3 regions of the Massilia sp. 01N410 genome follow, and region 2 is predicted to be linked to each of the others. Evidence: predicted binding sites of a transcription regulator. Region 2 holds the regulator's gene; each other region holds the start of a gene.

Region 1 (4,127 bases), on a different contig from region 2:
GGCGCCAGTACCCGCTGATGACCTGGATGGTCCAGCACCTGTCCGACGACTACCTGCGCGAGATCGCCGACTATTTCTCGGCCCAGCACCTGCCGGCGCCGGTGCTCGACCGCGCCAGCCTGCCGGCCGCCGAACTGGAACGCGGCCGCCAGCTGGTCACGCGTGGCGATACCGCCTTGAAGGTGCCGGCCTGCATCGCCTGCCATGGCGAGCGCCTGACCGGCGCCCTGCCCGCCATCCCCGGCCTGGTCGGTCTGCCGCGCGACTACATCAACGCCCAGTTCGGCGCCTGGCGCAACGGCAGCCGCCACGCCCTCGCCCCGGACTGCATGGGCAGCATCGCCTCGCGCCTGAGCCTCGCCGACGTCTCGGCGATCTCGGCCTGGCTGGCCAGCGAAGCTTTGCCGGCCGACCCGAGCCCGGCGCCATCCCTTTCCCATCCCCTGCCGCTGGCCTGCGGCAGCGCCCCGGAGCCGAAGCCATGAAGCGCCGCATCCTGATCGCCCTCGGCGTCCTTCTCGTCCTCGCCGTCGCCGCGGCATTGCTGGCCTGGCCGCGCGCCGAATTCATCCCCTCGCGCTCGCCGCAAGCCTGGGCGTCGGAGGCCGGCAACATCGCGCGCGGCGCCTACCTGGCGCGCGCCGGCGACTGCGCCGCCTGCCACACGGTGCGCGGCGGCGCCGCCTATGCCGGCGGACGCGCGGTCGACACGCCCTTCGGCCGGGTGATGGCGCCGAATATCACGCCCGACCGCGAGACCGGCATCGGCGCCTGGAGCGCCGACGATTTCTGGAACGCCCTGCACAACGGCATCGCGCCCGGCGGCCGCCTGCTCTATCCGGCCTTCCCCTACCCGAACTATACGAAGGTCACGCGCGACGATGCCGACGCCCTGTTCGCCTACCTGCGCAGCCTGCCGCCGCAGCGCAATGCACGCCAGCCGCACGCGCTGAGCGCACCCTACGGCAGCCAGGCGGCGCTGGCGGCCTGGCGCCTGCTCTACTTCAAGCCCGGCGTCTTCACACCCGAGCCCGCGCGCGGCGCCGACTGGAACCGCGGCGCCTACCTGGTCGACGGACTGGGTCACTGCAGCGCCTGCCACAGCCCGCGCAACGGCCTGGGCGCCAGCGGCGAAGGCCTGCACGGCGGCCTGATCCCGGTGCTGGGCTGGTATGCGCCTCCGCTGGCATCGAACGATCCGCAGCTGGCCCAGTTGCTGCGCAGCGGGGTCTCGCCGCGCGGCGCCGTGTTCGGGCCGATGGCGGAGGTGGTCGGGCAGAGCCTGCAGCACCTGTCGGACGGCGACATCGGCGCGATCTCGGTGTATTTGACATCCCTGCCGGCGGACGCCGCCGAGCGCGCGCCGGCAGAGCCGCCGCCGGAGGCGCTAATGAAGCTCGGCGGCCGGCTCTACGGCCAGCATTGCGCCGACTGCCACGGCAAGGATGGACGCGGTGCCGCCGGCGAGGATGGCGGCCCGGCCTATCCGGCCCTGGCCGGCAACCGGACGCTCCAGCTGGCGCATCCCGTCAACGCCATCCGCATCGTGCTGAACGGCGGTTTCGCGCCCTCGACCGCGGGCAATCCGCGCCCTTACGGCATGCCGCCCTACAGCCCGGTGCTGAACGATGCCGAAGTCGCGGCGGTGGTGAGCTATGCGCGCGCGAGCTGGGGCAATGCGGCACGCATGGTGACGCCGGCCGAGGTCAACGGCTATCGCGCGGTGCCGCTCGATTGACGTGGCCAGGTTTGTCGAGATTTTTTACACTCGATAATTTAAATGCTTTTAGGGCAATGTGAGTTTACTAACGTAACTAAAAAACCCCCCATGAATACAAGGACTTACAATAGCTCAACTAATTGCTGGCACGAAAGCTGCTTAATGTGGGATGGGGTAATCGTCGTCAACTTCTTATCCATACTATGAAAAAAATTCTCCTTTCCTTAGCAGCCGCCTTCGTTACCGCCGGCGCTACCGCCGCGCCGGCAACTCCTCTGCCAGCCGGCCCGATTTACCTGAAATTCACCGGTCAGGAGCAGATCGCCATCAACGGTGCCCATACCTGGTCCGATGGCAAAGAAATCAACTGGGGCGTCTTCGTCGTCTCGACCATGGAAACCGGCGACGTCAACACGCCGCACGACTCGATCGATCCGAGCGGCGACGGCGCCTTCTTCGTGAACAAACTGAGCGGCGGCCAGATCACCGGCATGTTCTACGGCATCCAGGCCGGTTCGCCATCGGCAACCAACCCGTTCCCGGCCACCGGCGGCTACCTCGACCTGTACTGGCGCGACCTGAGTGTGCCTGGCATGACCGCCACCTCGCTGGCCTCTTCCGCTGCAGGCATCCGCTGCGGCTACTCCTGCGCCAACGGCTACACCGACGGCACCCTGCTGGCCCGCCTGTATTTCGACACCGGCATGGACACCGGCAATGCCTCGAACACCATCGTCGGCAGCGTGGTCCCGAGCAGCAACGGCCAGACCGGCATCGCCGATTCGTATGCATCGGTCGACATGTCGACCAAAGGCCTGTGGAGCGAGCAGCTGAACTCGGACTACTTCGCCAACACCCTGGGCCTGCGCGACCTGCGCTTCAAGAACAGCTATAACTACAATTCCAAGTGGAATGGCGGCACCAACATCCTGGGCTTCCGCGTGGACGATCCGGGCCAGGCATACGCCCTGCCGGAACCGGGCGCGCTGTCGCTGATGGGCCTGGCCATGATCGGCATGGGCGCCGCACTGCGTCGTCGCCGCGGCTGATTTCCTGCCGGCAGGCTGGCCCCGCCAGCCGCCGGCAAGCGATAAAAAAACCGGGCAATGCCCGGTTTTTTCATGGCCGATCGCAGAACAGTCCTTACACCATCTCCGCAAAGCCGATCCGGTCGGTGGTCGCCGCGCGCGCCTCGTCGACGCCGACCTTGTGCGAGGCCAGCAGACCTTCCAGCACGCTGTTCATCGTGTGGCAGCCCGGCTCGCGGCCAGCGTTCATGTGGGCGCGGATGGCGCCCAGGTCGCCCTGCTCGATCATGCCGGCCACTTGCGGGCTGATGCTCAGGCATTCGGTGGCGAGATGGTAGCGGTTGCCCTGCCTGGACGGCAGCAGCGCCTGGCACAATACGCCGCGCAGGGCGTGCGCCAGGGCCTGGCCCTGGACGTCGGAATTGCCCAGCAGGCGCAGCATCTTCTGCAGGCCCAGCTCGGTCGAGCGCGCGTGCAGGGTGGCCAGCACCAGCGGGCCCGATTCGGCCAGCGCCAGCGCTTCCTGGGCGGTCTGGGCGTCGCGGATCTCGCCGATCACGATCACGTCCGGACGCTCGCGCAGTGCGTCCAGCGCGCCCAGATAATAGCTGCCGACGTCGGCATCCTCGCCCACTTCGCGCTGGGTGATGATGCACTTGCGCTGGGGAATCAGGGTCTCGACCGGGTCTTCGATGGTGATGATGTGGCCCGATCGCTGCTTGTTGATCTCGTCCAGCATCGACGCGATGGTGGTCGACTTGCCCTGGCAGGTGTCGCCGATGATCAACACCAGGCCGCTGGTCAGGCGCGCGAATTCCTGCTCGTCCGGATGCAGGCCGAGGGTATCGAGGGCCAGCGGCTCCTTCGGGAAGCGGCGGATCACGCAGCCCAGGCGTTTCTTGCCCTGGAAGCTGAAGCAGTTGGCGCGGATGCGCGCCGTGTGCAAATCGATCGAGCGGTCGAAGGCGCGTTCCTGGATCCGGTCGGCCCAGTTCGGCTCGATGACGTCGAAGAACTCTTCCAGCTCTTCCTTGGTGATCGGCGAATCCGTCACCGCCACCAGGCCTTTCGGCTGGCGCAGCATCAGCGGACTGTTCTGGTGAATGATGATGTCCGAAAACACCAGCTTCGAATTCAGCAGGTGCAGGATCTGCTCGACCAGGGTACCGAAGACGGGATGGTCTTCGTTTTCGATATACGTCAGGGTGGGAATCTGCGAGGACTGGTGGTGTTCCATCGGGCGATCGATGATTGAAGTGGAAACTTACGATGCATTAATTATAAAACCAGCAGCGACCGGAAAGTTCCACTTGGAAAGAGAATTTTTCGTGTGAAAAACTTACAACAACTCAGCGGTCGAGCGCCTGGACGATGCGGTC
Region 2 (4,127 bases):
ATGCTGCAACGCATTATCGGCAGGCGAAAAAAAACCCGGCGGATGCCGGGGCGGCGGAGCGGGCGCCGCTTATGCCAGGTGGCGCAACGGATGCGCATGCGCCGGCCACACCGGCTCGAAGAAGCGCGCCACCATCTCCGGCGTGACGGCATCCAGCGCGGGCGGGTTCCACTTCGGCGCATTGTCCTTGTCGATCACCAGCGCGCGCACGCCTTCCAGCACTTCGCCGTGTTCGAAGTTGCGGCGCACCAGCGAGCGCTCCATGCGCAGGCAGGCGGCCACGTCCATCGTGGCGCCGCGCACCAGCATCTCGCGCGTCACGCACATCATCAGCGGCGAGCGCTGGCGCATCGCGGCCAGGGCCTTCTGCGCGAATGGGGTGTCATCGCCCTCCAGCGAGACCATCACGGCCTGTACCGAGTCGGCGCCAAAGTGCCTGTCGACCAGCGCGCGTTGCGCTTCGAGTTCGCTGGCGCCGGCCTGCTGCGCGAACGGCGCGGCGAAGGCGCGGATCGCATCGGCCAGCTGCTTGCCCGGCGTCGCAGCGATCAGCGCATGCAGTGCCGGCAGTTCGGCGCCCGGCACGAACACGTCGGCCAGGCCGACGTAGAGCGCATCGGCGGCGCCGATGGTCAGCCCCGTCAGTCCCAGATGCATGCCGAGCGCGCCCGGCGCATGCGACAGGAAGTGGCTGCCGCCGACGTCCGGGAACAGGCCGATGTTCACCTCGGGCATGGCCATCTTCGTGCGTTCGGTCACGATGCGCAGGCCGGTCTCGGGCCCGCCCTGGGCGATACCCATGCCGCCGCCCATGACCACGCCGTCCATCAACGAGATATAGGGTTTCGGATAGAAGTGGATCAGGTGGTTCAGCGCGTATTCTTCGGTAAAGAAGTCTTCCAGCAGGGCACTGCCTCCAGTGGGCGTAGCGCGCCCGGCCTGGTGGAAGAAGCGGATGTCGCCGCCTGCGCACAGGGCTTTCTCGCTGCTGCTCTTGATAACGACGGCGTCGACGTTCGAATCGTCGCGCCAGGCCAGCAGGGTCTCCGTCAGTGCGCGCACCATCTCCAGCGACAGCGAGTTCAGGGCCTTGGGACGGTCGAGGGTAATGATGCCGGTGCCGCTGGCAACGCGGGTCTGCACGTATTCGCTCATGTTCTTTTATTTATTGAAATGGAAAACGGCATTGTAGCGCGGCCCGGAAAACGAAAAGGGCGCCAGATGCGCCCTTCCTTGCTTGTGCTGCGCCAGCGGAAGGATCACGCTGTAGCGGCAGCTTCTCCTCCATCGTTGGGTATGCGCTTGAGCGGTGTACTACTGTGATCCTGCAGCATCTGCTTGTACTTCTGCACCTGCCGGTCGAGCCGGTCCATCAGCATGTCGATCGCGGCGTACAAGTCGTGCGCGGCGCTGGCGACGTGAACGATCTTGCCGGCGAGGCGCAAGTTGATCTCGGCCTTCTGGCGTTTTTCTTTCTCGGTGAGATTGTCAATGCAGAGGATGACGTGGGAGTCGATCACTTGATCGAAATGGCGGGTGATGCGTTCGAGCTTGTTCTGTACGTATTCACGGATTGCCGGGGTTACATCGAGATGATGTCCGCTGATAGTGAGATTCATACACACTCCTTTGATGATGCGCTGCCTGTCGTACGCGCATACCACGCACCAGGGCAGCGTTGTTGCAAGAAGCTTGCTGCAAGAGCTTGCTGAAAGAGCTTGCTACAGAGATTTACGGAGGCTGACGGGAGGGATCTTCAGCGCCTCGCGGTATTTCGCTACCGTGCGGCGTGCGATAACCATTCCCTGTTCCCCTAGCATCTCCGCGATCTTGCTGTCGGATAAAGGGTTTTTGGGGTCTTCTGCTCCTGTGAGTTGTACGATGAGAGCCCGGATCGCGGTCGAGGAGGCTTCTCCTCCTGCCTCGGTCGCGACGTGACTCCCGAAAAAGTACTTCAACTCGAACATGCCGTGCGGCGTCAGCATGTATTTCTGAGTTGTGACACGAGAAATTGTGCTCTCGTGTAGACCTAGTGTATCAGCTATCTCACGTAAAACAAGGGGCCGCATGGCAACGGCGCCATGGGAGAAAAAGTTCCGCTGGCGCTCCACGATTGCTTGAGCTACCCGAAGGATAGTATCGAAGCGCTGGCGCATGTTTTTGATGAGCCATTTTGCTTCCTGCAACTGCGCCGCCAGCTGGGATTCCGATTTTCCCTGCTTCATCAAGGTGGCATACAGGCTGTTCACGCGCAGGCGCGGCATCACCTCGGGATTCAGCTGCACGCTCCAGCCGTCCTTCGCGCGGCGCACGATTACGTCCGGCACCACGAAGTCGGAAACGTCGGAAGCGAAGGCCGCGCCCGGATGCGGATTGCAATGGCGGATCACGGCCTGGGCTTCGCGCAGGTCTTCGTCGTCGCAGTCGAGGGCTTTCTTGAGCTTGTTGAATTCGCGCTGCGCGAACCAGGTCAGGTAGCGTTCGACGATGGTCAGCGCCATGCGCCGCGTGACCAGCGGCACGCCCGGCATGCGGCGGATCTGCAGCGCCAGGCATTCGGCGGCGCTGCGCGCGCCCACGCCGGGCGGGTCCATGCTTTGCACCAGCGCCAGCGCGGTGCGCAACTCCTCGAATTCCACTTCGAGTTCGGCCGGGAGGCGCGCATGCAGCTCGTCCAGGGTTTCTTCGAGGTAGCCGTTGTCGTCGAGGGTGTCGACGACGATCTCGACCAGCGCGCAATCGCGCGGCGACATGCAGGTCAGGCGTACCTGCTCCATCAAGTGTTCGCGCAGCGAGACCGGGCTGGCTTCCAGCTGCGGGCGGCCGTCCTCTTCCTCGCCGCCGCTGCCGCTGCCGGAACGGCCAGAATCGCCCCAGTCCATGTCGTGCTCGGCGCCGCCGGCATCGCCGTTGTCGCTGTCGCCGCCTTCGGCTTCGGCGCCACCGCCGCCATTGCCCTCCTCGCCCTGGCTGGACGAGGGCGGCGAGTCGGGCGTGGTGGAGGTCGACGCGCCGTTGTTGATCGCGCCGTCGGCCAGCAGGCGCACCGAGTGGTCGAGCGGATCGTCGAGGCGTTCGAGCAGCGGGTTGTCGCTGAGGACCTGTTCAATCTCCTGGTGCAGCTCGAGAGTGGACAGCTGCAGCAGCCGGATCGACTGCTGGAGTTGCGGTGTCAGCGCAAGGTGCTGTGAGGTCTTGAGTTGCAGCGTCTGTTTCATGACTACATCCGGAAATGTTCACCCAGGTAGACGCGGCGAACCGATTCATTGGCGATGATGTCGTCCGGGCGTCCCGACGCCAGCACCGCGCCCTGGTTGATGATGTAGGCACGGTCGCAGATGCCGAGCGTCTCGCGCACGTTGTGGTCGGTTATCAGGACGCCGATGCCGCGCTCCTTCAGGAAGCGCACGATGCGCTGGATCTCGATCACCGCGATCGGATCGACGCCGGCAAACGGCTCGTCCAGCAGCACGAAGCGCGGGTTGGTGGCGAGGGCGCGCGCAATCTCCACGCGGCGCCGTTCGCCGCCCGACAGCGACAGCGCCGGGTTCTCGCGCAGCTTCTCGATCTGCAGCTCGGCCAGCAGCTCGTTGAGGCGCTCCTCGATGCGGTTCTTGCCCAGCGGCTTGCCGTCCTCGCGCTGCAGTTCCAGCACGGCGCGGATGTTCTCCTCCACCGTCAGCTTGCGGAACACCGAGGCTTCCTGCGGCAGGTAGGACAGGCCCAGCATGGCGCGCCGGTGGATCGGCAGGCTGGTGATGTCGGTGCCGTTGATGACAATGGCGCCGGCGTCGGCCGGCACCAGGCCCACGATCATGTAGAACGAGGTCGTCTTGCCGGCGCCGTTCGGGCCGAGCAGGCCCACCACCTCGCCGCAGGCGACCTGCAGCGAAACGTCGCGCACCACCAGGCGCTTGCCGTAGCTTTTCTGCAGCCCCTTGGCCACCAGGGTGCTGCCGCCGCTCGCGATGGCGGCGGCGTCTGCGTGTACATCCATCATTGCTTTCCTGCTTCCGGTTGCCCGGCCGACGCAGTGCGGCGCGGATAAAAAGTAAAACTGGCGCGGGCCTTGCCGGGCCTGTCGACGCCGCTCGGGTCGTTCAGGTTCAGCAGGACTTCCTTGCGCG
Region 3 (4,127 bases), on a different contig from region 2:
TTTACGGGCGACCCCGACTGCTACAAGACCTACCTGAAGCGCATCCAGGCGGCAACCCCGGCGATGGTGCGCCAGGCCATGGCCGAGTGGCTCGGCGATGGCGACTATATCCTGGAGGTCGATCCTTTCCCGGGCGGTCTCGGCGCCTCGGTCACCACCCTCGACCGCGGCAAGGGAGCGCCGCTGGGCCAACCCGAAAAGCTGCACCTGCCGCCGATGCAGACGGCGACCCTGTCGAACGGCCTGAAGGTGGTGCTGGCCGAACGCCACGGCGCGCCGGTGGTGAACCTGTCGATGATGATCGATGCCGGCTACGCCTCGGACTCGCACGAGCTGCCTGGCCTGGCAAGCCTGAGCCTGCGCATGCTGGAGGAGGGAACGCAGAATGGCGCAAACAAGCGGTCTTCACTGCAGGTCGGCGCCGAGCTGGAAGCGCTGGGCGCTTCCTTCGGCGCCGCCACCAACCTCGACGGCGCCTTCGTCAACATGAACGTGCTGGCGCCAACCCTGTCCCGTGCGCTGGGCCTGTACGCCGACCTGGTGCTGCATCCATCCTTTCCGCAGGCGGATTTCGAACGCCTGCAGCGCGAGCGCATCGCCGCGATCGCCCGCGAAAAGACGGTGCCGCGCGCGATGGCGCTGCGTGTGCTGCCGGGACTCCTGTATGGCAAGGACCACGCCTACGGCCTGCCGCTGACCGGCACCGGCACCGAGCAGGCGGTGGCGCGCATGACGCGGGCCGACCTGGTGCGCTACCACCAGGCCTGGTTCAAGCCGAACAACGCGACCCTGCTGGTGGTGGGCGATACCACGATGGACCGCTTGAAGCCGCTGCTCGAAAAGGCCTTCGGCGGCTGGCAGGCGGGGGAAGTGCCGCGCAAGAACGTGAGCCGGGTGGCGCAGCCGGACAGAACCGTGATCTACCTGATCGACCGCCCCGGCGCCCTGCAGAGCGAGATCGTCGGCGCCCAGCTGGCGCCGCCGCGCAATACGCCGGAGGCGGTGGCGCTGAATCTGCTGAACGACGTCTTCGGCGGCACCTTCAGTTCGCGCCTGAACATGGACCTGCGCGAGGACAAGCACTGGTCCTACGGTGTCGGCTCCGGGCTGGTGGCGGCGGTCGGGCAGCGCATCCTGTACAGCGCTTCACCGGTGCAGACCGACAAGACGGCGCCGGCCCTGCGCGAGCTCGCCAGGGAATACGCCGACATCGCCGGCGCCCGTCCCATCACCGGGCCGGAACTGAAGGCGGCGCAGGACAACGAGACCCTGGGCCTGCCCGGCGCCTTCGAGACCATCTCCCAGCTCGGCAATGGCTACGCCACCATCCTGCAGTACCACTTGCCCGAGGACTACTACAACACCTACACGGACAAGGTCTGGGCCGTGAATCCGGCCGAGCTGAATGCGCTGGCGGCAAGGACGATCCTGCCGAATCAGCAGCTATGGATCGTGGTGGGCGACATGAGCAAGGTCGAGGCCGACGTGCGCGCCCTGGGGATGGAGGTGCGCAAGATTGATGCGGATGGAAAGATCTTGCCTTGAGGAAGATGAGCGCTTAGGCGGCAAGGAAGCCCGGCTTCGCAGGCTTCCTCGCATGAAACCTTATTTTGCTGCGGACTTGCGGCGGGCAGCGACGATCGCCAGCGCCCCGAGGCCAAGCAGCGCGAGGGAAGCAGGTTCCGGCACGTCGGCGCTGCCTTGGGTCTCAGCGCTTGCCACATATTGCAACTCGTTGACCAGCAGGCGCTGGGCATCGTTATTCGGCGAATGGAAATTGGTGGTCGTCTGGCCACCAAAGGCGACAAAGCCTTTGCCATACTGCATTGCGCCAAACACAATGCCTCCCTGCTGACTTTCGATCAGGTCGCTGATGCCGCCGCCGCTGACCGTGGCGTGTCCAAAGGATCCGCCTTGGTACGAGCTTGCGATGCCACCCGTGGTGAGTCCGGCGGCAACGCCCGCGGCGGTGACATTGACTTGGCCGCTAAAGCCGGGATATTGCAGGGTCACGCCAAAACCGAGGTCGATCGATCCACCCTGGTTCGGTGCTGCGTTCAGGAACAGACGGCCGCCGTTGTCGACGTAAGTGGCGATGGCGCTACGGTTGGCCGACAGGAAGCTGTTGAATTCGTTCGCATTACCGTCGCTACCGTCGAGGAATACGAAATCGGCGTTGGCGAAAACATTCGTGGAGAAACCATTCGACTTGACCCACTTGCCGGCACCGAAGGTAGTGTTCATGGCGGTGTCGTTCGTGGTGTTGTACCACGGGTTATAGCCACCGGTCGAATAGGCGATGGTGCCAGCCATCGCACTTGCGCTCACGCACATGGAGGCGATGGCTACAGCGATCATGGATGTAATTTTCATAATATTTCCCTAGTAAATGGTTGTATTTGCTTCAATATTATAGTTAAGCAATTATTGTGCCATTTTGGAAATATTTTCAAGAATCAAAGACTTATTGCTGTTCAAAAACCCTTTTTTTCTTGAGACTGTAAGAATTTCCGACAGTTGTCCAAGCCGACTTTGACTTGCTTGGCAGGATCGGTAGAGATGATGAACACAGGGGTTTGCAAAAAGATGTAACGACGCGCCCGGGTTGCCGGGGGAGGGGATGATTTTCTTGTTACGGTTTGGCACAATTGCCAATCGTGCGCGGCGGTACGGCGTGTAGGATACGCCCATACACTTTATTTTTTAATAATAAAAGGAGCCCATCATGAAGACCACCACCATTTCCGCTCTGCTGTTCTCCGTCGCCGTGCTGGCCACCGGCTGCCACAAGGCCGAAACCACCACGACCACGAACGACATGGGCCCGGCCCAGGCCGCGGGTAAAGCCGTCGACGATGCCGGTGCGAACGCCGCCGCAGCGACCCGTGACGCCGCCGCCAACGCCAACGCCGCCGCCGACCGCGCCAACGCGAAGATCGACGCCGCGGCCGACCGTACCGCCGCCAACATGCGCGAAGCCGGCGCCGAGGTGCGCCAGGGCTCGAAGGAAGCCGCTGCCAACGTGAAGGAAGGCGCCAAGAATGCGACCGCCGCAACCGGTCGCGCGCTGGAGCATACTGGCGAGAAGATGCAGGACGCTTCGAAGTAATCAGTTAGCTTAAAAAGCCGTCGCCAGCTTGAATCCGTCATTCCCGCGAAAGCGGGAGTGACGTTCATACGTCGCGGGAATGACGTCGACAGGGTGGCGCTTGAGTCAGGCCCCCGCCTTTTCTTTCTCCCGCTTCTTCCGCTGCTCCTCCTGCCACTGGTGATACCGCTCGATATGCTGCTCCCTGCGCAGCACCTTCGAATGCGGATCCAGCGTATAGCTCACCCCTTCCGGCAGCTCGACACTCCCCTTGCCATCCGCCATCGGCACGCTGAGCACACGGTCGCCGACCCTGACCTCGACCGGCATCGGGAAGGGCGTGTTCTTTTCCGTCTTCCATGCCAGCTGCAGGCTGTTGCCGCTGCGCGTGGCCTGCAGCTCCGGCAATTCCTTCTGGTACAGGTAGGCCTGGAAGAACCATTCCAGGTCGCGTCCGCTCACGCGCTTGACGATGGCCATGAATTCCGGCGTCGTGCCGTAGCGCGGGGCGAAATTTCCGGGGCGCGGGTCGGGGGTGCCGTAGACCTCTTCGCGCACGGCCTGGAAGAAGGCCCGGTCGCCGATCAGGCCGCGCAAGGTGTGCATGACCAGCGATCCCTTGTTGTAGATGTCCTGGCCGGGGCCGCCGCGCTTGGTGTCGTAGACGTCTTCTTCCAGCCGTGGCTTGCCGGATACGATGGGCGCCTTGTTCTCGATCATGCCGCGCTGGTGCATCAGGGAGGCGAAGTATTCGAGGTCGCCGCGCAGGTACTGCATGTAGAGCGGCTGCATATAGCTGCCCAGTCCCTCGTGCAGCCACATATCGTCCCAGTTGGCGTTGGTTAGCTGGTTGCCGAACCATTCGTGGGCGAATTCGTGCTGCAGCAGTTCGTCGTAGCCATAGGCCGTCTTCGCGTACTTGTTGCCGTAGGCATTGATGGTCTGGTGTTCCATGCCCTTGTGCGGGGTCTCCACCACGCCCATCTTTTCGTCGCCGAAGGGGTAGGGGCCGATGGTGCTCTCGAAGAAGTCCAGCATC

Evidence for each region. The regulator sigma-54, encoded in region 2, starts transcription at its own class of promoters, with help from an activator protein. The targets are predictions, from matches to a motif close to TGGCANGNAANCTGCTTT.
Region 1: AC1DOP_RS07145 (PEP-CTERM sorting domain-containing protein) is a predicted target of sigma-54. The motif match lies at 1,865-1,882, and genes of this name have one in related genera.
Region 3: AC1DOP_RS19130 (PEP-CTERM sorting domain-containing protein) is a predicted target of sigma-54. The motif match lies at 2,418-2,435, and genes of this name have one in related genera.

Annotation. Positions count from the first base shown of each region.
Region 1 covers NZ_JBFTRV010000004.1:103,591-107,717, reverse strand. The annotation lists gene AC1DOP_RS07155 (c-type cytochrome) at 1-485, shown strand, start outside; gene AC1DOP_RS07150 (c-type cytochrome) at 482-1,738, shown strand; gene AC1DOP_RS07145 (PEP-CTERM sorting domain-containing protein) at 1,924-2,769, shown strand; gene AC1DOP_RS07140 (type IV pilus twitching motility protein PilT) at 2,864-3,985, opposite strand; gene AC1DOP_RS07135 (DMT family transporter) at 4,098-4,127, opposite strand, start outside.
Region 2 covers NZ_JBFTRV010000010.1:71,253-75,379, forward strand. The annotation lists gene AC1DOP_RS15050 (enoyl-CoA hydratase/isomerase family protein) at 70-1,155, opposite strand; gene hpf (ribosome hibernation-promoting factor, HPF/YfiA family) at 1,260-1,619, opposite strand; gene AC1DOP_RS15060 (RNA polymerase factor sigma-54) at 1,722-3,218, opposite strand; gene lptB (LPS export ABC transporter ATP-binding protein) at 3,221-3,997, opposite strand; gene lptA (lipopolysaccharide transport periplasmic protein LptA) at 3,997-4,127, opposite strand, start outside.
Region 3 covers NZ_JBFTRV010000015.1:41,359-45,485, forward strand. The annotation lists gene AC1DOP_RS19125 (M16 family metallopeptidase) at 1-1,545, shown strand, start outside; gene AC1DOP_RS19130 (PEP-CTERM sorting domain-containing protein) at 1,606-2,373, opposite strand; gene AC1DOP_RS19135 (hypothetical protein) at 2,726-3,109, shown strand; gene AC1DOP_RS19140 (M1 family metallopeptidase) at 3,215-4,127, opposite strand, start outside.